Regions from separate parts of the Cellulosimicrobium sp. I38E genome, predicted to be linked through region 1. Evidence: riboswitches for the same ligand, from Rfam matches in the RefSeq annotation. Region 1 holds a riboswitch; each other region holds the start of a gene.
The links. Region 1 has a riboswitch for thiamine pyrophosphate ahead of thiO (glycine oxidase ThiO). Riboswitches for the same ligand answer to the same signal wherever they lie in the genome.
Positions count from the first base shown of each region.

Region 1 (5,327 bases):
AGGGCGCGCGCGTCGCGCAGCAGGGCGAAGACGCCGCCCGCGGTCGCGCGGCGGTCGTCGGGGTTCTCCTCGGTCGTCGCGCCGACGACGACCTCGCGGTGCCCCGCGCAGCCGTGACCCTGCCCGTCGGGTACGGGGTCGCGCGGCACCACGTACACCGGCCGCCCCTGCACGACCCCGCGCACGACGTGCTCGAGCGCGAGGTCCGGCCCGGCGTCGAGGCGCAGCGTCTGCCCCTTGACCGGCCGCGTCGGCACGACGACGCCCGGGACGTCCGCGAGCAGCGCCCCGGACTCCCAGCCCGCCGCGACGACGACCGCGCCCGCCGCGTGGAGCCGGCCCGCGTCGTCGCGCACCCCCAGGACGCGCCCGGACGGGTCGAGCGCGAGCCGCCTCGCCGACGCCCGCACGACGGCGGCGCGCGCCTCGGCACCGCCGTCCGCGCTCGCGAGCGTCCCCGGCCCGGCGCCCCCGTCGAGCGCGCCGAGCAGCACCGCGTGCGTCGCGCGCGGGTCGACCGCGTGGTCGGCGGGCGCCCAGGCCGCGCCCGCGACCCGCGGGCCGAGGTAGGGCTCGCGCCGACGGGCGTCGGCCACGGTGAGCTCGTGCGACGCGAGGCCGTGCGCGGCGTGGAGGGCGAGGAGGCGCCGGAGCAGCGCGAGGTCGTCGCCGTCGTACGCGACCGTGAGGGTGCCCGCGGTGCGCAGGCCGACGTCGGCACCGGTCGCGGCGTGCAGGTCGGCCGCGAAGCCGGGCCATGCCGCGGCGGCGGCGAGGTGCAGGCGCAGCGCGTCGTCCTCGCCGAAGTCGGCCTCCGTGACCGGGGCGAGCATCCCGGCGGCGGCGTGCGTCGCGCCGTCGCCCGGCGACGGGTCGAGCACCGTGACGGTCAGCCCCGCGCGCGCCGCCCGCCACGCCACGGCGAGACCCACGATCCCGCCACCCACGACGACGACGTCGCGCGCGCCGTCGGGGACGGCAGGACCGGCTCCCGGCAGGCGGGGCCCAGGACGGACAGGGGTGTGCATGCGCGCTCCCTTCGCTGGCATGACCCAGATCAGGTTCGACGGTCGGCTCCGACGCCCTCTCAGCCCCCGTGGGGGGCTCCCGTGCTGTCGGCCACAGTACCGCCTGCTCCGGACGGGCCGCCGCTAGGCTCCGGCGGGTGAGCACCGAGACCTTCGCCACTCCCGCCCCGCAAGCTCCGGACGCCGCGCGGACCCGCCTCGCTGACGCGCGCCTCTACCTGTGCACGGACGCGCGCGAGGAGCGCGGCGACCTCGAGGACTTCCTCCGGGCGGCGCTCGCGGGCGGAGTCGACGTGGTCCAGCTCCGCGACAAGACGCTCGACGTCGCGCGCGAGCTCGAGCTCCAGGAGCTTGTCGCGCGGGTCGCGACGGAGCACGGCGCGCTGTGGGCGGTCAACGACCGGGCGGACGTCGCACAGCTCGCGGGCGCGCCCGTCGTCCACATGGGTCAGGGGGACCTGCCCGTCCCCGCGGTGCGAGCCCTGCTCGGCGGCGGCCCCGTGCTCGGCCGGTCGACGCACTCGGCCGACCAGGCGGCCGCTGCCGAGGCCGACCCGGACGTCGACTACTTCTGCGTCGGACCCCTGTGGGCGACGCCGACCAAGCCGGGGCGGGCGGCCGTCGGGCTCGACCTGCTGCGCGCGGTCGCCGCGACGCGGCCGAGCACGCCGTGGTTCGCCATCGGCGGGATCGACGCGGACCGGCTCGACGCGGTGCTCGACGCCGGGGCGACGCGCGTCGTCGTCGTGCGGGCGGTCACGCAGGCGAGCGACCCCGAGGCCGCGGCCCGCGCGCTGCGCGACCGGATCGTCGAGCGTGTGGCCGAGCGCGCCGCCGAGCCCGCCGGCGCCTGAGACGCGGGACGGGACCGCGCCGCGCGGCGACTATCCTGGAGCGGTGACGTCACCCGCCACCGCTCCCGACACCCCCACCACCGCCGAGGTCGCCGCGACCCCGCGCCCCGTGCTCGTCGTCGACTTCGGCGCCCAGTACGCGCAGCTCATCGCGCGCCGCGTGCGCGAGGCCAAGGTCTACTCCGAGATCGTGCCGCACACCTTCACGGTCGAGCAGATGCTCGCGAAGGACCCGGTGGCGATCATCCTCTCCGGCGGTCCGTCGTCGGTGTACGCGACCGGCGCCCCGTTCGTCGACCCGGCGCTGTTCGCGGCCGGCGTGCCCGTCATGGGCATCTGCTACGGCTTCCAGGCCATGGCGAAGGCGCTCGGTGGCGAGGTCGCCCAGACGGGCCTGCGCGAGTACGGCGGCACCGAGGTCGAGGTGTGCGCCGCGGGCGTGCTGCTCGACGGGACCCCCGAGAACCAGACCACGTGGATGAGCCACGGCGACGCCGTGCACCGCGCGCCCGAGGGCTTCGAGGTCCTCGCGACGTCGGCCGGCTCGCCCGTCGCGGCGTTCGAGGACACGTCGCGCCGCCTCTACGGCGTGCAGTGGCACCCCGAGGTCAAGCACTCCGCGCACGGCCAGACCGTGCTGGAGCACTTCCTCTACGAGGGCGCCGGACTGGCCCCGGACTGGACGCCGGGCAACGTCATCGCGGACCAGGTCGCGGCGATCCGCGCCCAGGTCGGCGACGCGCGCGTGATCTGCGCGCTCTCCGGCGGCGTCGACTCCGCGGTCGCGGCGGCGCTCGTGCAGCGCGCGGTGGGCGACCAGCTCACGTGCGTGCACGTGGACCACGGCCTGATGCGCGCGGGCGAGGTCGAGCAGATCGAGCGCGACTTCGTCGCGGCGACGGGCGTCAACCTCGTGATCCGCGACGAGAAGGAGCGGTTCCTCACCGCGCTCGCGGGGCACAGCGACCCCGAGACCAAGCGCAAGATCATCGGCCGCGAGTTCATCCGCGTGTTCGAGGACTCCGCGCGCCAGATCGTCGAGGACGCGGGCGAGCACGGGGCCGAGGTCAAGTTCCTCGTCCAGGGCACGCTCTACCCGGACGTCGTCGAGTCCGGCGGCGGCGAGGGCGCGGCGAACATCAAGAGCCACCACAACGTCGGCGGCCTGCCCGACGACCTGCAGTTCTCGCTCGTCGAGCCGCTGCGCACGCTGTTCAAGGACGAGGTCCGCGCGGTCGGCCGCGAGCTCGGCGTGCCCGAGGAGATCGTCGCCCGCCAGCCGTTCCCCGGCCCCGGCCTCGGCATCCGCATCGTCGGCGAGGTCACGGCGGACCGCCTGGAGACGCTGCGCGCCGCCGACGCGATCGCGCGCGAGGAGCTGACGAAGGCGGGACTCGACAACGAGATCTGGCAGTGCCCCGTCGTGCTGCTCGCCGACGTGCGCTCGGTCGGCGTCCAGGGCGACGGCCGCACCTACGGCCACCCGATCGTGCTGCGCCCCGTCTCGTCCGAGGACGCGATGACGGCGGACTGGACGCGCCTGCCCTACGACGTGCTGTCCGTCATCTCGACGCGCATCACCAACGAGGTGGCCGAGGTCAACCGGGTCGTGCTCGACGTGACGAGCAAGCCCCCGGGCACCATCGAGTGGGAGTGACCCCCTAGGCGGTGTCTCCCCACTCTCTGGTGCGCACTCGTCCTCGAGAGCCGGGCGCACTTGTGCGGGTGCCTGAGATGCTGTTGTGGTGATCTCGGATGGCTCCGTCGCGGACCGCTTGGCGCAAGCCGGCTTGCGCGGGGCGTCTCTCTCGCAGTTCGCGATCGCGATCAACGGCATCCGGCTCTCGTTCTGGGGTGAAGGCGCCGCCTCGGTCTGCCACGAGGTCCACGTCGAACAGTCCGTCGTTCGCGTGGCCGGCGGTGCTGGAGATCGGGTCGCGGCGTATGGGTGGACCGACCCGCAGGTCTCCCGGGCTCTGCTCGCCTGCCTCGGTCGGTCTGTGCTTGACGTCGGTGTGTCCGGGGGCAGCCTCACCCTGCGCTTCTCCACCGAGATCGGTCTCAGCGTCGACCCCGACGACGCACAAGAGGCCTGGCAGATCAGTTCCGACGACGGGCTCCGCATCGTCTGTGCTCCGGGTGGAGAGGTGTCGACCTGGCGCCCGCGGGAGCGCTGAGCACAGTTCACGACGTGCGCAGCCAGACCATGATCGCGGCAGGTGCCGGCCGCAGTGTGAGCGCTTCAACCGCCTCAGAGCGCCCATCCGATGCGGCCTTCCATCGGACCGCCGCACTCCTCGGAGCCTCCGACGCGAACCCAGTCCACGTTCTTCTCGGTCTGGGCGAGGACCTCTCCGGCCTCGTCGAGAGCGCGCAGCCCGACCTGGTCCGGCGGGTAGAAGAGGGTGAACGTCCAGGTGTCACCATCTCGGGGCGGGACCGATGGCTCTGCCGCGTCAGGTCCGGTCGCAGGCGACGGCTGCCAGACCGCGTGCTCATCACCCTCATGCACCTGGAGGTGGGCCACGTCGCCGGTGTCCCCGGTCAGCACCACTTCGAGGAGGTTGGCGTACCCGACCGCCGGGCAGGCTCGCGGTCCGGAGGAGAACCGTGAGACCAGGACCACGACGAGCACGAGCGCGCCCGCGATGACGACGATCGTCCCGGCCCAGACGGGCAGACGCAGCCGCCCAGGTCGTGCACGTCCAGGCTGTTTGTCGATCTCGCGCTCGTCCATGAACGCCCCTTCGCTGGAGAACCTGCCACGAATGATGCCCGAGACGACAGAATGCCGGTCGCGATCTGCAAGGCGTCACCCGTGCTTGGTGACGGGGACCGACGGCGAGTCGGCGCAGTCAAGGCCCGTAGCGTCGATCCGAGAGCCCGAGCACACGATCAGCTCGGCCGGGATCGAGTACAGCCTCCGAGCGCCGTCCATCTCGTACGTGACCTCGATCGTCTTCCGCTCGAAGCGTCCGAGCGTCTCGGCCGCGATGCCGATGAGGAGCTGGTAGCCCTCCATCGCCTCGGGGTCGTCCGCGGGAGCGCGAGATCCCTCGTAGGTCACCGTGTACCCGACGGCGTCGTCGTAGGTGTCGACGGTCGCGCTGACCTCGGCCGGTGCGGGTGGGAAGCCGGCGGCGAGCTGCGTCGCGCCCATCTCGCGATCCTCGGGACCGAGGATCGCGACGCCGACGATCTCGACGCCGCTGTCCTGCGGGGTGAACGAGACGTCGGTGATCGTGGCCTCGCCGGGCGTGTCGAGGTACAGCACCTCAAGCCCGTCGGTCACCGGTTCACCGGGCATGACCTCGACGGCCCATCCGTGTTCGTACGCTGCGCGGAAGTCCTCGGACTCCGACGGCTCGGCCTGACACCCCGAGAGGAGGAGCGCCAGGCTGAGCGCGACAGCCACGTTGCTGTGGTGGCGGATCATGGCGCCGAG
Region 1 is NZ_LUAZ01000016.1:36,176-41,502, reverse strand. It holds gene thiO (glycine oxidase ThiO) at 1-1,028, opposite strand, end outside; TPP riboswitch at 1,033-1,113, opposite strand; gene thiE (thiamine phosphate synthase) at 1,166-1,882, shown strand; gene guaA (glutamine-hydrolyzing GMP synthase) at 1,926-3,539, shown strand; gene A0J59_RS05065 (DUF6188 family protein) at 3,625-4,059, shown strand; gene A0J59_RS05060 (hypothetical protein) at 4,134-4,619, opposite strand; gene A0J59_RS05055 (hypothetical protein) at 4,695-5,174, opposite strand.

Region 2 (5,327 bases), on a different contig from region 1:
CCCGACGAGGAGGGCGAAGGCTGCCGCGCCCAGCGACCGCGGGGAGCGAGGGAGACGGCCGCGACGTCGCCGCGGGTCGCGCACCGCCTGGGCGCAGCGGATCGTGTGCCAGGCGTCGGGAAGCTCGACGAGGAGCCGGTGCGCGGCGAGCACCGCGAACGTCCAGGTCGCCGGGAGGCGGGCGTGCTCGTGCAGGCTCGTCATGAGGCGCACGGGGTCGGTCGTGAGGACGAGCACGAGCGACAGCGCCCCGACGAACAGCGTGCGCAGGGCGAGCGCGGCACCGATCGTGAGCCCGTCCGCGCCGACCGTGAGCGGCCCGAGCACGACGTCGTCGCCGCCCGGCCGGGTGACGACGTTGACGACGAGGAGGCTCGACGCGAAGACCACGAACGGGACGTGGGCCAGCGCGAGCGTGCGCACCGGCACACGACCGAGCGCGAGCAGGGCCGCGACCGTCAGCAGCCAGGCCGTCGCAGGGGTGACCGGGTCGGTGACGAGCAGCGCGCCGGTGGACAGGAGGAGCACGGTGGCGAGCTTCACCGTCGGGTTCCAGCGTTCGAGGACGGACGGAGAGCGTGCGGTCACGGGGCCACCTCCGCGGGGACGAGCGACCCGGGCTCCGGGGCGCCCGACCCTCCGTCGCGCGCGACGGCGTCGCACGCGGTGTCGAGCGCTCGCACGAGCGCGCCCGGGTCGACGCCGCGCGCGCGGCCGGTCCGTGCCCACCAGTCGAGCAGCGGTGGGCGGCGCAGGCCCGCGAGCGCGCACAGCGCGTCGTCGGCGAGGACCGTGGACGGCTCCGCGACCGTGGCGAGCGCGCCGTCCACGACCACGGCCACCCGGTCGGCGATCGCCGCGACGAGCGAGAGGTCGTGCGAGACGACGACCACGGCGCCACCCGCGTCGGCACGCCCCCGCAGCACGCGGACGGCCGCGTGGGCCTGGGCACGGTCCAGGCCGAACGTCGGTTCGTCGGCGAGGAGGACCGGCGGGTCGAGCACGGTCGCCGTCGCGAGAGACAGGCGCCGCTGCTCGCCGCCCGAGAGCCGGTACGGGTTCGCGTCGGCGAGGTGCGCGAGCCCGAACGCGGCGAGGGTCCGGGCGACGCGTGCGTCGACGTCGTCGAGGCGGGCGAGCCGCGCCGACCAGGCGACCTCCTCGCGCACGGTGCGCGCGACGAGCTGGTGCTCGGGGTCCTGGAAGACCATCGCGACGGGATCGCCCGTCGCGGTCGCGACCTCGCCCGTGGTGCGCTCGAGCCCCGCCAGGCCGCGCAGGAGCGTCGACTTGCCGCCCCCGTTGGGCCCGACGACGGCGAGCACCTCGCCCGCGCGGACGTCGAGGTCGACGTCGCGCACGACGGGGTGCTCGCCCCGGCGGGTGCGTCCCGCGCCGAGGCCGCCCCGGTGGACGGCGAGCCCGCGTGCCCGGAGCACGACCGGGCGCGCTGCTGCCGGGGTCGCGTCCAGAGGCCGGTCCGTGGTCCTCGAGCGCACGGGCGAGGCTCGCACGAGGTCGACCAGCCAGTCGTCGGTCTCGGGCGAGCCGAGCGGCCCGGAGGCGCCCGCCTCTTCCAGGCGGACAGCGAGCGGCAGCCAGCACCCCAGGTCGGCGAGGTCGCGCGCGTGCTCGCGCAGGACGCGGTGCGTGGGGCCGTGCGTGACGACCCGGCCCTCACGGTCCAGCACCAGGGTGGCGCCGGGCAGCGCCCCCAGGTCGTCCAGGCGGTGCTCGACGAGCACGACGGAGCGGTGGGGGAGCCTGGCGGGCGCCCCCTCGCCGTCGGGCCCGGGTGTCCGGGCGAGGCCGGCGACGAGCGACCCGACCTCGTGGGCGGCAGCGGGGTCCAGGAGCGCGGTGGGCTCGTCGAGGACGACGAGCTCCGGGTCGGCGACGAGCGCGGCGGCGACCGCGACGCGCTGCGCCTCGCCGCCCGACAGGGCGTGGGTCGGGCGGTCGTGCAGGTGCGCGGCGCCGACCGCGGCGAGCGCGGCGGTCGCGCGGTCGTCCATGGTGCGCGGGTCGGCGCCGTGGTTCTCGAGCGCGAACCGCAGCTCCTCGTCCACGCGCGCCAGGCAGAGCTGGTCGCCGGGCCGCTGCTGGACGAGGCCCACGCGGGCGGCGAGGACGGGCGGCGGCACGTCGCGCGGGTCGAGCCCGGCCGCGCGCAGCCCGCCTGCGACGGTGCCCGGGAGCGTGTGCGGGACGACGCCGACGAGCGCGCGCAGGAAGGTCGACTTGCCGCACCCGGACGGGCCGAGCACCAGCAGGCTGGTCCCGGCCGGGACGGTGACGTCGACGCCGTCGAGCACCCGGGCGCCGTCGTGCCCGAGGTGCACGGTCAGGGCGTCGGCCGTGACGGCGTCGGGTGGGGCGGCCTCGGGAGTGCCGGAGGCGGCGCGCTCAGCCACGGCGGGCCGCGCCGATCGCGAAGGCGTCGAGGGCGCCGGTGCGGGCGAGCGCGTCACCCAGGAGGCGGGCCGCGAGGCCGCACAGCACGACGCACGACACGACCTGGACCCCCAGCCGGAGCATCGCGTAGTCCTGCCCGAGCCAGCCGAAGCGCACGGCGTTGAAGGCGAACGTGACGAGCGCGGCGCTCACGCCGGACGCGACGAACACCCACCAGCCGAACCGGCGGTAGCGCGTGAGCGCGAACGGCAGCTCGGCGCCGAGGCCCTGGACCAGGCCCACGACGAGCAGGAGCGGCCCGGCGGGGGAGGCGAGGAAGACGACCTCGACGAGCGCGGCCAGGGTCTCGGCGAGGATGCCGACGCCCGGCTTGCGCACGATGTACGTGGCCAGCGGTCCGACGACGATCCACGCGCCCGCGAGGACGTTCGCGGCGAGGTCCGCGAGCGGGCCCATCGCGAGCTGCAAGGGGGCCCAGAGCTGCACGAACGCCCAGTACACGAACCCGAAGACGACCCCGAGGACGGCGATGAGCACCGTCTCGTGCAGGGTCAGGCCCCGGCGGCGCACGGCACGCCGGGGCGTCGCCGGGCGCGTGCGTCCCGTCGTCCCGGTGGTCGGGTCGTCGGTCGTCCCGACGGCCGCCCCGGGGGCGGCGCTCGGGGTCGTCTGCTGCGGGGTGGTGCGGGGTTCGGACATGCGGATCCCTCCGTCGGGCCCCCGGGGCGAAGGGTGCACGACGGCACGCCACCGCCTCGGCCCGCACGCACGGCCCGGGCGCGGGGCGCGCGGGCACGAGCGCGCAGGGGACGGTGACGTCGGCCCTGCTCCCTTCGCTGGTACGAACCAGATCAGGTTCCACGGGTCTGCAGGAGGGACGGGTGTCCGGCCTGCACTCTCAGCGCTCGTGCGCTCCCCGGGGGCGTTCGGCCCCGACCCTAGGGCCTCCGTGCGCTCTCGACAATCCCGGTGTCTCAGCCCGCGGGACGGTGCGGGACCGGTCACCACGTCCCGCTCGCGAGCCTGTGGCTCCTCACGGCGCGGGCGGTTCGGGACGCCGACCGAGCGGCGCGCGCCCGGCCCGACGACCTTGACTCGCGATCGAACACCTGTTCGAATACCAGGGTGAGGTGGGACGGACAGGCACTCGGCGCGGACGACGGCGCGCTCCCCGGGCTGGAGCGCGTCGGCCTCGTGCGCAGCGTGCGCACGCCCGAGTTCGCGGGGATCACGTTCCACGAGGTGACTGCCAAGAGCGCGCTGTCCAGGGTCCCGGCGATGTCGCGCATGCCGTTCCGCTGGACGGTCAACCCGTACCGGGGATGCAGCCATGCGTGCTCCTACTGCCTCGCCCCGTCGACCCCCGTGCTCCTGGCCGACGGCACCCAGCGCCCGATCGGCGAGCTGCGTGTCGGCGACGAGATCCTGGGGACCGCGCCGCACGGCGCGTACCGGCGGTACGTACGCACGCGTGTGCTCGACCGCTGGACCACCCGCAAGCGCGCGTACCGCGTGACCCTCGCGGACGGCACGCGGCTCGTCGCGAGCGGCGACCATCGGTTCCTCACGGAGCGCGGCTGGCGTCACGTCGTCGGCGGCCCGCGCCGCCGCGCCCACCTCGCGCTCGGCGACGTGCTCGTCGGCCCGGGCGCCGCGGCGCTCGCTCACGAGGGTGCCGCGCTCGAGGGGCGCGACGTCACCGGCAGCGACGCACTGCGCGTCGACTCGCTGGAAGCCCTCGACGGGCCGGGGAAGGAGACCGAGCTCGTCGACATCACGACCGGCACGCGCGACTTCGTCGCGGCGGGGGTCGTGAGCCACAACTGCTTCGCGCGGCCCACCCACGAGTACCTGGACCTGGACGCGGGCGAGGACTTCGACCGCGAGGTCGTGGTCAAGGTCAACGTCGACGACGTGCTGCGCGCCGAGCTCGGCCGGCGGTCGTGGGGCCGCGAGGCGGTCGCGCTCGGGACCAACACCGACCCCTACCAGCGGGCCGAGGGCCGCTACCGGCTCATGCCCGGCATCATCGACGCCCTCGCAGGGTCCGGCACGCCGCTGTCCGTCCTCACCAAGGGGACGCTGCTGCGCCGCGACCTGCCGCTGCTCGTCGACGCCGCCTCGCGCGTCGAGGTCGGGATCGGCGTCTCGCTCGCGCTCCTCGACCCGGCGCTCCAGGCGAGCGTCGAGCCGGGCACCCCGTCGCCCCGCGCCCGGCTCGACCTCATCCGGGCCGTCCGCGAGGCGGGGCTCCCGTGCGGGGTCATGGTCGCGCCCGTGCTGCCCTGGCTGACCGACTCGACCCGCGCGCTCACCGACCTGCTCGACGCGGTGAAGGACGCCGGCGCGACGGGCGTCACCGTCCTGCCCCTGCACCTCAAGCCCGGCACGCGCGAGTGGTACATGGGCTGGCTCGCGCGCGAGCACCCGCAGCTCGTGCCCGGGTACGAGCGCGTCTACGCGCGCGGCACGTACGCCTCGAAGGCCTACCGGTCGTGGCTGTGGGACCGCGTGCGCCCGATGCTCGAGGCGCGCGGCTTCGCGGTCTCCGGGCACCGCGGTCCCGCGGGCGTCGAGGGTCGCTACCGCCGGGGCGAGCTCGGCGGTCTCGGCGACCGTCACCATGATGCGGGGCCGCCGACGGACGGCGCCTACCCGGCCGGGAGCCTCGCCGGGACGTCCCCTGAGCCCGACGGGCCCGGTCACGACGGCGCCCTCGCGGGCATGCCGGTCGACGGCGGGGGCCTGGACGTCGTCGGCGGGGGAGTGGAGCAGGTCCTGTTCTGACCCGGCGTGGAGGGCCACGCGAGACGCCGACCGGGCGACGCCGCTACCCATGGCGCGCCCTGTGCGCGGCTCAGGAGGTCTGGTCGCCGTGCGGGACGGCACCGACCCGGACGATGTCCGTCCGT
Region 2 is NZ_LUAZ01000028.1:157,921-163,247, forward strand. It holds gene A0J59_RS10650 (energy-coupling factor transporter transmembrane protein EcfT) at 1-588, opposite strand, end outside; gene A0J59_RS10655 (ABC transporter ATP-binding protein) at 585-2,414, opposite strand; gene A0J59_RS10660 (ECF transporter S component) at 2,407-3,114, opposite strand; TPP riboswitch at 3,225-3,344, opposite strand; gene A0J59_RS10665 (Rv2578c family radical SAM protein) at 3,541-5,202, shown strand; gene A0J59_RS10670 (hypothetical protein) at 5,273-5,327, opposite strand, start outside.
Region 2: it holds a riboswitch for thiamine pyrophosphate, as region 1 does, so the genes downstream of both, A0J59_RS10660 (ECF transporter S component) here and thiO (glycine oxidase ThiO) in region 1, are expected to answer to the same signal.

Region 3 (5,327 bases), on a different contig from region 1:
CAAGGCGAACCCGGTCATCAAGGAGGCCTCGGACCTCCCCGTGGACAAGATGGGCCGCGTCACGGTGCTCCCGACGCTCCAGGTCGCGGACGCCGACGGCAACGTCGTCCCGAACGCCTGGGCCGCGGGCGACTGCGCCGCCGTCCCGGACGTGCTCAACCCGGGCAAGTTCTGCCCGCCGAACGCGCAGCACGCGATCCGCGAGGCGACGCGCCTGGCCGACAACCTCGCGCTCGAGCTGCACAGCGAGAAGCCGGTCGAGTACCGCCACAAGAGCGTCGGTACGGTCGCGTCCCTCGGCCTGTACAAGGGCGTCGCGGAGCTGTTCGGCGTGTTCAAGCTGCGCGGCGTGCTCGCGTGGCTCATGCACCGCAGCTACCACGTCATGGCGATGCCCACGGGCAACCGCAAGATCCGCATCTTCATCGGCTGGATCGGGCAGTTCCTCCTGGGCCGCGAGCTCGTGTCGCTGGGCTCCCTGCATGACCCGCGCGCGGAGTTCCGCGCCGCGTCGGTGCCGCCCAAGAAGGACGGCGAGCCGGTCAAGCAGACCGCGCAGGGCTCGGCGGCCGCGGCGGAGTCCGGCACGGGCACCGTCGACGCCGACGACCGGACGCCGGCGGCCAAGGCGTCCTGACGCCCGTCCGCACCCGCCGGGATCCCCGGCACCTGCCCGACGACGAGGGGCGAGCCGCGCGAACGGCTCGCCCCTCGCGGCGTCCTGGTCGGGTCGAGCGCCGACGGCCCGGGGAGAGCCGCGCTCGCGGTAGATTCGGCCCGCGCCCCCATGGCCCAACTGGCAGAGGCGGCCGGCTTAAACCCGGCGTGTTCCGGGTTCGAGTCCCGGTGGGGGCACCGAGCCTACGAGAGGCCTGTCGGGCCGTCGGGCTCCGGCGGCGGCGCGGCCTCCTGGCCGAGGACCACGACGGTGCCGTCCGGGTCCTGCACGCGCGCGACGCGCTCGCCCCACGGCTGGTCCGTGGGTGGTTCGAGCACCGGCACGCCGGCGGCGGCGAGGTGCTCGACGGCGCGGTCGCAGTCGTCGACGTACACCCACAGCACGATCCGCGTGTCCGCGGGAGGCGGCTCGCCCTGGCCCAGGCCGAGCGGCGAGCCGCCCACGCGCAGGCTCACGTAGACCGGCGGCCCGTCGTCGGGGAACGCGTACTCGACGGTCCCGCGCAGCAGGTCGCGGTAGAAGCCGAGCGACCGCTCGAGGTCGGCCACGGTGAGGATCGGGAAGAGGCTGCGGAACATCGGCGTCGCTCCTCGGTGCGCACGGCGGGTGTGCTCCCATCGTGCGCGCCCGACGCCCGGCCCGCGCCCCGTGCCGCCCGCCCGGTGGGGCGTGACCCGGGGTGTCAGGTCGCCGCTCGCCCCACGACGTCGTCGAGGAACGCCCGGACGTCGGCGAGCTCGCGCGCGTCGGTGCCGTGCGCGAGACCGGGGTAGACGCGCTCGACGAGCGTCGAGCGGTCCGGCAGCCACGCGGCGGTGCGGTCGACCGCGTGCGGCGCGATGACCCGGTCGTCGGCGCCGCGGCCCCAGAAGACGGGCGGGCGCGACGCGGCGAGCGCGGCGTCGGCGGGCTGCTCGGCCGCCTGGACGAACCCGCCGAGGACGACGGTCGCCGCCACGCGCTCGGGGCGCGTGCGCAGGAGCTGCGTGGCCATGAGCCCACCCTGGGAGAACCCGACGGGGACGACCGGTCGGTCGGTACCGAGCTCGGCGTCGACCCAGTCCCAGACGGCCTCGGTCGCGCGCGCGACGGGCTCGGGGTCGGGGTCGCCGGGCGTGACGATCGGGAACCACGCGAACCCGCCGTGGGGGGAGGGCGAGCGGGGCGCGCAGCGAGACCCAGGGCGCACCGAGGTGCGGGCCGAGGCCGGCGAGGTCGTGCTCGTGCGAGCCGAACCCGTGGAGCAGCACGACGACGGCGCCCCCCGCGGGCGGGCTCGTCGGGTCCGCGTCGGACCGGACCGCGACGAGGGGAGCCGGAGCGCTCATCGCGCGAGCAGCTCGTCGGTCGTCGTGCCGGGCACGGCCAGCGTGACGCGCGTGCCCCACGGGTCGTGCACGACGACGGAGCGGCCGTCGTCGGCGTGCTGCAGGCCACGGGCGCGCAGGCGGGCGACGAGCGCGTCGAGGTCGTCGCGGCCGGGCACGGTGATCGCCACGTCCCCGAGGCCGAGGCTCGCGGCGCGCGGCCCGGCGCCGGCGCTGTTCCAGACGTTCATCGCGACGTGGTGGTGGTAGCCGCCGGCGGACGCGAACAGGGCGCCGCTGTACTCGGTGACCGTGGCCTCGAACCCGACGGCGTCGACGTAGAAGTCGTGGGCGGTCGCGATGTCACCGACCTGGAGATGGACGTGCCCCACGCGCCCGGCGAGCGAGGGCCCGGCGTCGAACGTCTCCTGGTCGAGGTGCGTGCGCAGGTACGCGTTCGGGTCCAGGAACTCGGTGGCCATGCGGATCTGCCCCCGCTCGCGCACCCACGTCTCGCGCGGCCGGTCGGTGTACAGCTCGACGCCGTTGCCCTCGGGGTCGGTGAAGTAGAACGCCTCGCTGACGAGGTGGTCGCTCGACCCGACGAACGACCCCCGGCGGTCCTGCGCGGCGCGGTAGACGGTCGCGGCGAGGCTTGCGGCGTCGTCGAACAGGAACGCGGTGTGGAACAGGCCGGCCTGGCGCCGGTCGACGGCGGGCAGGCCGGGCGTGTGCACGAGGCGCAGCATGGGCGTCGTGCCGCGGCCGAGGACACGGTGCACCTCGGTGCCGCGGGAACGCTCCTCGAGGGGAGCGAGCGCGAACGCGCCCGTGTAGTAGGACGTCATCTGCTCGAGGTCGCCGACGCGCAGCGTGACGGCGTCCATGCTCGTGGACGGGGACAGGAGGCGGTCGGTCGCCGCGCCCGGGGTGCTCGTGGTCATGTCTGCTCCAACTTGTTGTCGCTACAACTATATTCCCACACGTCCCCGGATGCTCCCGACGCGGGCGGTGCTTCCTTGCTAGGGTCGCGGCGAACCACGCGGGGCGTCCCGCCCGGGCAGCCGGGCCGAGGGACTGAGACGAGCGGTACGGCCGCCCGGACCCGTCGAACCTGATCTCGCTAGCACGAGCGGAGGAACGTGGGCATGACGACGCCTGCTGCCATCACCCTGAACCCTGTTTTCGCGGACGACCCGACCGCGCTCGTCCGGCAGGAGGAGGCCGGCTTCACCGCCGACCTCGCCCGCCGGTACGCGCACCTCTTCGACGAGTTCTACGACCACCCGTTCCTCGTCGGCCTGCGCGACGGCTCCGTCGAGCCGGCCGCGGTGCGGCACTACGTCGGCCAGGACCACCAGTACCTCACGGCGTACCTGCGCTGCTACGGCCTGGGCATGGCCCTCGCGCCCGACCGGGAGTGGGCCGCGTACTTCCACGAGAAGGCCGGGTTCCTGCTCGACGACGAGTCGCACGCCCACCACGCGATGTGCGACTTCCTCGGCGTGACGTACGAGGAGGCGCAGACCCACCGCCTCGCCCCGAGCGCGCAGGCCTACGTCGACCACATGCTCGCCGCGGGCCGCGACTCGCTCGGCGTGCTGCTCGCCGCGCTCCTGCCGTGCCCGTGGACCTACATCTGGTCGGCGCGGCGGTTCTGGCTCGCCGAGCGGGAGACGACGCCCGGTGTGATCGAGGACGACCACCCGCTCGCGGGCTGGTGGGAGTTCTACGCCGCCGAGCGCACCGAGGGCGTCCTGGCCGACCTCCGAGCACGCCTCGACGCGCTCGCCGCCGACGCGGGCGAGGCGGAGCGCGCCCGCATGGAGCGCGCGTTCGAGCTGAGCTGCCGGCACGAGATCCGGTTCTGGCAGATGGCGTGGTCGCTCGAGCGCTGGTGACGCTCACCGGCGCTCGAGGCCCGACGGCGGGCCGTTACGCCAGCAGCAGATCCTCGCCCGGGTGCCTCGGCACCCGGGCGGGGCGCGGGTAGCGTGACCGCATGGACGTGACGAGCGCGGTGCCGAGCGGAGCGCCGAGCGGAGCGCCGAGCGGAGCGCCGGCGAGCCCCCGGCCCCGGGCGGGTGGGCGGCCGGAGCCGCTCCTGCGCCACGTCATCGGGGGGATCCTCCGGCGGGCACGGCTCGCGCAGGGTCGCACGCTCGTCGACGTCGCGGCCTCCGCGCGCGTCTCCACCGCCTACCTGTCCGAGGTGGAGCGCGGCCGCAAGGAGGCGTCCTCCGAGGTGCTGGCAGCGGTCTGCGGCGCGCTCGGCCTGCGCCTCGTGGACCTGGTGGCGCGTACGGGAGAGGAACTGCGCCCCGTCGCCCCGGTGCGCGTGCTCTCCTCCGTCCGGGAGCGCGGCGCGCTCTCCGCGCCGCGGCACCCCGCCCCGGCGGGCGAGCCCGTGCGCGACCTCCCGGTCGCGCGGACCACGATCGCGACCCCGACCCTCGCGTCGCGCCCGACCGCGCGCACCGCCGACGTCCTGCTCCTCGCGGCCTGAGCCCCGCGGACCCGGGGGTCGAGACGCACCTGACGGGTACCTGGTCGGCACCGCGTGTCGTGCCCCGGTGCGGGGGGAGGCGCGCGGCTACCGTCGAGGGATGACGGAGCCGCAGACCGCGCACGGCACGGCAGAGCAGACCGCCCCGGCCCTCCAGGAGCTCGTCGACGACGCCGCGTTCCTCTCGCACGAGCACCAGCTCCAGCTCGCCGACGACCACGGTGACGACGCGTGGGGCGCCGAGATGGCGGAGGGCACGTTCACCTTCACCGCCGCGTCCGGTGAGACGACGACGTGCCGGCTCCAGTTCCTCGGCACGGCCGCGCCCGGCCCCGGGAGCTGGATGTGGGCGTGGAACAACGTCAACGGCTTCCCCGACGACGTGCTGCGCGCCGCCGAGAAGACCCGCGAGACCGGCCTACGCGAGGCGACCGAGGCGGAGCTGCCGCTCGCCGACGACCTCCCGTACCGCCTCGCGCTCGCGGCCAAGGCCGTCACCGGGTCCTGGACCCACTACAGCGCCCCCGTCGGCGGCGGGACGCGCGCGTGGTTCCTCCTCGACGCCGCCAGCCTCGCGCTGCCCGCGCCGAGCGTCCCGCGCGTCGTGCGGGTACTGAGCGAGGGACTGCTGTCCGTCACGGTCGTCGACCACCGCCGTGCGGTCGCGTCCTACGCGGCCGCGCGCGGCCTCGAGACGACGGACGACGGCGGCGCGCTGGCGCTCACCCTGCCCGACGGGAGCGTGACCGTCCGGTTCGACGAGCACGGGCGGATCGCCGGCATCGAGGCGACCGCGCGGCGTGCGGCGGAGCCCGTGCACGAGCCCGACCCGGAC
Region 3 is NZ_LUAZ01000012.1:80,242-85,568, forward strand. It holds gene A0J59_RS03615 (NAD(P)/FAD-dependent oxidoreductase) at 1-637, shown strand, start outside; tRNA gene A0J59_RS03620 (tRNA-Leu) at 782-855, shown strand; gene A0J59_RS03625 (glyoxalase/bleomycin resistance/extradiol dioxygenase family protein) at 862-1,257, opposite strand; gene A0J59_RS03630 (alpha/beta hydrolase) at 1,362-1,868, opposite strand; gene A0J59_RS03635 (VOC family protein) at 2,004-2,930, opposite strand; TPP riboswitch at 3,020-3,144, shown strand; gene A0J59_RS03640 (TenA family protein) at 3,135-3,887, shown strand; gene A0J59_RS22600 (helix-turn-helix transcriptional regulator) at 3,989-4,492, shown strand; gene A0J59_RS03650 (DUF6882 domain-containing protein) at 4,593-5,327, shown strand, end outside.
Region 3: it holds a riboswitch for thiamine pyrophosphate, as region 1 does, so the genes downstream of both, A0J59_RS03640 (TenA family protein) here and thiO (glycine oxidase ThiO) in region 1, are expected to answer to the same signal.

Region 4 (5,327 bases), on a different contig from region 1:
GCTCGTGCTCTACGGCGGCTCCTCCGGTCAGGTCCCGCCGTTCGACCCGCAGCGCCTCAACGCCGGTGGCTCGCTCTTCCTCACGCGCCCCAAGCTCGCCGACCACACCGCGACCCGCGCCGAGCTCGTCGAGCGCGCGACCGAGGTGCTCGGCGCGGTCGCGGGCGGCACGCTGCACGTGCGCGTCGGCGCCACGTTCCCGCTCGCGGAGGCCGCCGACGCGCACCGGGCGCTGGAGGGCCGCGCGACCACGGGCAAGGTCCTCCTGCACCCCGAGGGCGCCGTGGACGCCCCGTCGGCCACGGGCACCCCATGAGCTGGGACTGGGTCCCGCCCCGGCCGGGCGAGGAGGACGGGTCCGACGGCGGCCCCTCCCCCGCCCTGCGCCGCACCGTGACGGTCCTCGCCGTCCTGCTCACCGCGGCGCTCGCCGTCTACTGGGTGACCGTCGGGGTGCGCCAGCAGGCGGACGCGTGCGTCGCCGACCGCCCCGCGGGCGTCGCGGCGCAGGACGTCGTGACGACCTGGCGGTGGTGGCCGCCCGGCTACGACTGCGCCGTCGCGCAGCCGACGACCCGCGCCTGAGCCACCCCGGAGCGAGCGGGTCAGGCCGACGCGGCAGGCGCCACGACGTGCAGGTGGTCGACCGGACCACGGCCCGTCCCGACCCGCAGCGCGGCGCCGGCGCGCAGCGCTCCCGTGAGCCACTCCTTGGCGTCGCGCGCGGCCTCCTCCCACCCCTCGCGCTGGGGGCGCAGGGCCGCGAGCGCCGCGGAGAGCGAGCACCCGGTGCCGTGGGTGTGCGGCGTGTCGACGCGCGTGGCCTCGAACGTGGTGACCCTGGCCCGGGCGCCCGGGACCGTGGCGGGCGCGACGAGAGCGTCGGGTGACGTCGCGCAGGTGAGGTGGCCGCCCTTGAGCAGCACGACCGCGCCGCTCGCCGCCGCGTAGGACGCGGCCTGGTCCAGCGCGTCGTCCCACGTCGTCGCGACGTCGCGTCCCGCGAGGACGGCGAGCTCGGGAAGGTTGGGCGTCACGACGTCGGCCCGCGCCGCGAGGTCGCGCACGGCCTGCTCCGCGCCCGGGTCCAGCAGGCGGTGCCCCGACGTCGCGACCATGACGGGGTCGAGCACGACCCAGGGCCGCGGGACCGCGGCGTCGGACCGGGCCGCGGCGACGGCGTCGAGCCACGCCCCGATCTCGCGCGCGTTCGCCTCGTCGGCGACCATGCCGATCTTCACGGCGTCGATCTCGACGTCGTCGGACACCGCGTCGAGCTGCTCGCGCAGGAACGCGGGACCGGGGACGTGCACGGACCGCACGCCGTGCGTGTTCTGCGCGACGAGCGCCGTCGTGACGGCCATGCCGTAGGCGCCGTGCGCGGCGAAGGACTTGAGGTCCGCCTGGATGCCCGCGCCCCCGGTCGGGTCGGTCCCGGCGATCGACAGGACGCGCGGCCGCGAGGGCCGGGCGCCGGGGTCGACGTCCGGACCGGGCGTGCGGCCGGCCGCGGGCCGGGGCGCGCTGCCGCGCCGGGGTGCGGGGTCGTGCTGGGGCAGGGCGAGCGTCATCGCCGGACATCCCTTCGCTGGTACGAGCCAGAGCAGGTTCGACGGGTCTCATCTCAGCCCCGTAGGGGGCACCCCGTGTCGCTCGCCATGCTACGTCCTGCGCGCCGGACGCCGGCGCCGGTCTCGCGCCGCCACGCCCTGCGTGCGCGACTCGCCCCGTGGGACGCCTCAGGCCTGGTGGATCGCCTCGCCCGCGATCTCGAGGCCGATCTTCTTGCCCACGAGGAAGCCGCCGGTCTCGAGGAGCACGTTCCAGACGAGGCCGAAGCTCTCGCGGTCGATCTCGCCCGCGGCGTGGAACCCGAAGATGTCCCGGCCGTACGGGTCGCGTCGCGCGCCCCCGTACTGCATGGACAGCACCGTCCGGTGGGTGACGCCGCGGACGGTGAGCAGTCCGCTGACGAGGAACCGCCCCGCCTGCGCGGCCCGGGGCTGCACACGCTCCTGCGCGAGCTCGGCGCGCTCGGGCGAGCGGTTCCGCAGCCGCGCCCACGCGAGGATCTGGTCCTGCTGCTCGCCCTGCCAGTCGATCGAGGTGCTGCGGAACTCGATCGTCGGGTAGGCGTCGACGTCGAGGAAGTCGGGGCTGCGGAGGTGCGCGTCGCGCTCCTCGTGGTGGGTCGTGAGGCTCGCCGTCTCGATGGTCGCCGACACGGCCGACGCGGTCGGATCCTCGCCCACCAGGATCGTCGCGCGCGCCCGGGTGAACTCTCCCCGGACAGGCGAGACCATCATGTGCATCCCGGTGAACCCGATGCGCTTGTGCGCCTCGTCGAGGGCGTAGGTGCCGGCCTCGGGAACGGTGAGGCCGTTCCACTGCCGGACAGGGCGTGCCGTCGTCATCCGTCGCTCCCAGGCGTCGTCGAGCCGCGACGTCGGTGTCCGCCCGGTACTGGTCAGGTGTCCAGGACAGCATCCCCGATGAGTGGATGAAGATTCAACTACGTACCGGGTGATCTCCCTCCCTCCGCCGTCCGCGACCGTCGGAGAACCACCCCGAACGCGCGAGCGCCGCCCGACCGGAGGGTCGGGCGGCGCTGCGGTCTGGATCGCGGCGGGTCTGCGGTGCGGCGAGTGGCGACACCGCAGTCGCCGCGACGTCAGCGAGCCGGGAGCTCTCCCGGCATCGGGTCGTCCGCGCCCCAGCGCGTCACGCGCAGCCGGCGCGCGTCGGGGCCCGGCAGCGAGTCCCCGCGGCGCGCGGCCTCGTCCGCCGCGGCGCGCAGCGACTCCGGCGAGTCGTGCGTCACGCGGACGAACGCGCCCGAGAAGGCGTCGAGCTCGCCCCGGGCGATCGCGACGACCATCTCGACCGTGCGCTCGACCGGGGTCCACTCGGTGCGGCCCTCGTGCATGGCCATCGACGCGGTCATGTCGGTCTGCACCACGCCGGGCGAGACCTCGAACGTGCGCAGCCCTCGCGCGTGGCCGGACCGGTGGAGGTTCGCCCCCAGCCGCAGGAGCGCCGTCTTGCTCGCGTTGTACGCGCTCGCGCCGTCCATGTCGTGCGAGCCCGCGCCGCTGTTGAGGTCGACGACGCGGCCCCCGCCGCGCGCGAGCATCCCCGGCACGACGGCGCGCGCGAGGAGGAACGGGCCGCGCACGTTGGTCTCGACGATCGCCCACCACTCGTCGGGGTCGGCCTCCCAGAGCGGCACCTCGGCGTCGACCCGGCCCGCGTTGTTGACGAGGAGGTCGACGCTCCCGAGCGCGGCCTCCGCCTCGCCGACCGCGGCCGCGACGGCCGCGGCGTCGGTGACGTCCGCCGTCACGACGACCGCACGCCCGGCACCGCTCCCGTCGAGCGCCGCGATCTCGTCGGCCACGCCCGCAAGCCGGTCGGCGTCGCGCGCGAGGAGCGCGACGTCGAGGCCGGCCGCGGCGAGACCGACGGCGATCGCGCGGCCGATGCCGCGCGACGCGCCGGTGACGAGCGCCGTCCGCGCGGGAGCGACGGCGACGGTGCCCTCCGCGCTCACGCCCGCAGCTCCGCGCCGACGCGCTCGCGCGCCACCGACACGGCCCCCTCGCGGACGCGCGCGACGTCGTCGGCGGTGAGCGTGCGGTCCGCGGCGCGCAGCCGCAGCGAGAACGCGAGCGACTTGCGCCCGGCGCCGATCTGCTCGCCGGTGAAGACGTCGAACAGCGCGACCTCCTCGAGCAGGTCGCCGGCACCGTCGACGATCGCGTCGCGCAGCGCCTGCGCGGTCACGTCGGCGTCCACCACGAACGCGAGGTCCTCCTTGGCCGCGGGGAAGCCCGAGACGGGCGTCGCCTGCACCGGCGCGTCGGACGAGCCCTCCACGAGCGCGGTGAGGTCGACCTCGAACGCCACGGCACGCGCAGGGAGGCCCAGGTTCTCGACCACCTTGGGGTGCAGCTCGCCCGCGTGCCCGACGACCGTCCCGTCCGCGAGCTCGAGGCGCGCGCAGCGCCCCGGGTGGAACGGTGCCCGCGCGGTGTCCGCGACCACGGTCACGTCGGCATCCCCCCGGAGGCCCGCGCGTTCCGCGACGCGTCGCGCCGCGGCGAGCGCGTCGGTCCAGTCCGCCGCGCGGCCCGGACCCCACCAGCCGGCACGCTCGCGGCGCCCGACGAGGACGCCGGCCACGTGGCGCGGCTGCGACGGCAGCGCGGCGTCGATCGCCGCGAGCTCCTCGTCGCTCGGCCGGACCCCGCCCGGCAGCGCGGGCGCGGCAGGCGCGTCGGGCCGCGGGTGCGTGACGAGGCCGATCTCGAAGAGCGCGACGTCGCCCAGCCCCCGGCCGACGTTGCGGCGCGTGGTCTCCAGCAGCGTGCTCAGCAGGTCCGTGCGCATCAGCGGGCGGTCGTCGGCGAGCGGGTTGAGCAGGCGCAGCGCCCGACGGCGGGCGTCGTCCGCGGGCAGGCGCAGCGCGTCGAGCTCCGCGGTGCCGACGAACGGGTAGCTCAACGTCTCGACGAACCCGTCCTCCGCGAGCGCCCGCGCGACCGAGCGGCGCACGCGCTGCTCGCGCGTGAGCCCCCGGCCGCCGGGTGCGGCGGGCAGCAGGGACGGGATCTCGTCGTAGCCGACGAGGCGCGCGACCTCCTCCACGAGCTCGGCCGGCTCCGTGAGGTCGGGGCGCCAGGACGGCGGGGTGACCACGAGCACGCCCGTGGCCTCCGCGCCGTCCGCGTCGACCGTGCAGCCGATCGCGCCGAGCGTGCCGACGACCTGCTCGAGCGTGTACGGCACGCCGACGAGGCGCTCCGCCTCGCCGACCGGGAGGCGGATCGCGGCGGGGGCGGCGACGCGGTCGAGGTCACCCACGGCCGGGTCCGCGGTGCCGCCGCCGAGCTCGACGAGCAGGCCGACGACGCGCTGCGCCGCCACCGCGGGGAGCAGCGGGTCGACGCCGCGCTCGAACCGCTTCGCCGCCTCGCTCGACAGCTTGTGGCGGCGCGACGTGCGCGCGACCGTCACCGGGTCGAAGTGCGCGGCCTCGACGAGCACGGCCGTCGTCGTCGGGCCGACCTCGGAGGACGCACCGCCCATGACCCCGGCGAGTCCGAGCACACGGGAGGCGCGCGCACCGTCGGGGCTGTCCGTGATGAGCAGGTCCTCGGGGTCGAGGGCCCGGTCGACGTCGTCGAGCGTCGTGAGCCGCTCCCCCGCCGCCGCCCGCCGCACGACGATCGGCGCCGCGACCTGCTCGAGGTCGTACGCGTGCAGCGGCTGCCCGAGGTCGAGCATGACGTAGTTCGTCACGTCGACCGCGAGCGAGATGGGCCGCA
Region 4 is NZ_LUAZ01000015.1:62,419-67,745, reverse strand. It holds gene A0J59_RS04805 (quinone oxidoreductase) at 1-316, shown strand, start outside; gene A0J59_RS04800 (hypothetical protein) at 313-585, shown strand; gene thiD (bifunctional hydroxymethylpyrimidine kinase/phosphomethylpyrimidine kinase) at 606-1,571, opposite strand; TPP riboswitch at 1,564-1,657, opposite strand; gene A0J59_RS04790 (YceI family protein) at 1,740-2,414, opposite strand; gene A0J59_RS04785 (SDR family oxidoreductase) at 2,672-3,550, opposite strand; gene pheT (phenylalanine--tRNA ligase subunit beta) at 3,547-5,327, opposite strand, start outside.
Region 4: it holds a riboswitch for thiamine pyrophosphate, as region 1 does, so the genes downstream of both, thiD (bifunctional hydroxymethylpyrimidine kinase/phosphomethylpyrimidine kinase) here and thiO (glycine oxidase ThiO) in region 1, are expected to answer to the same signal.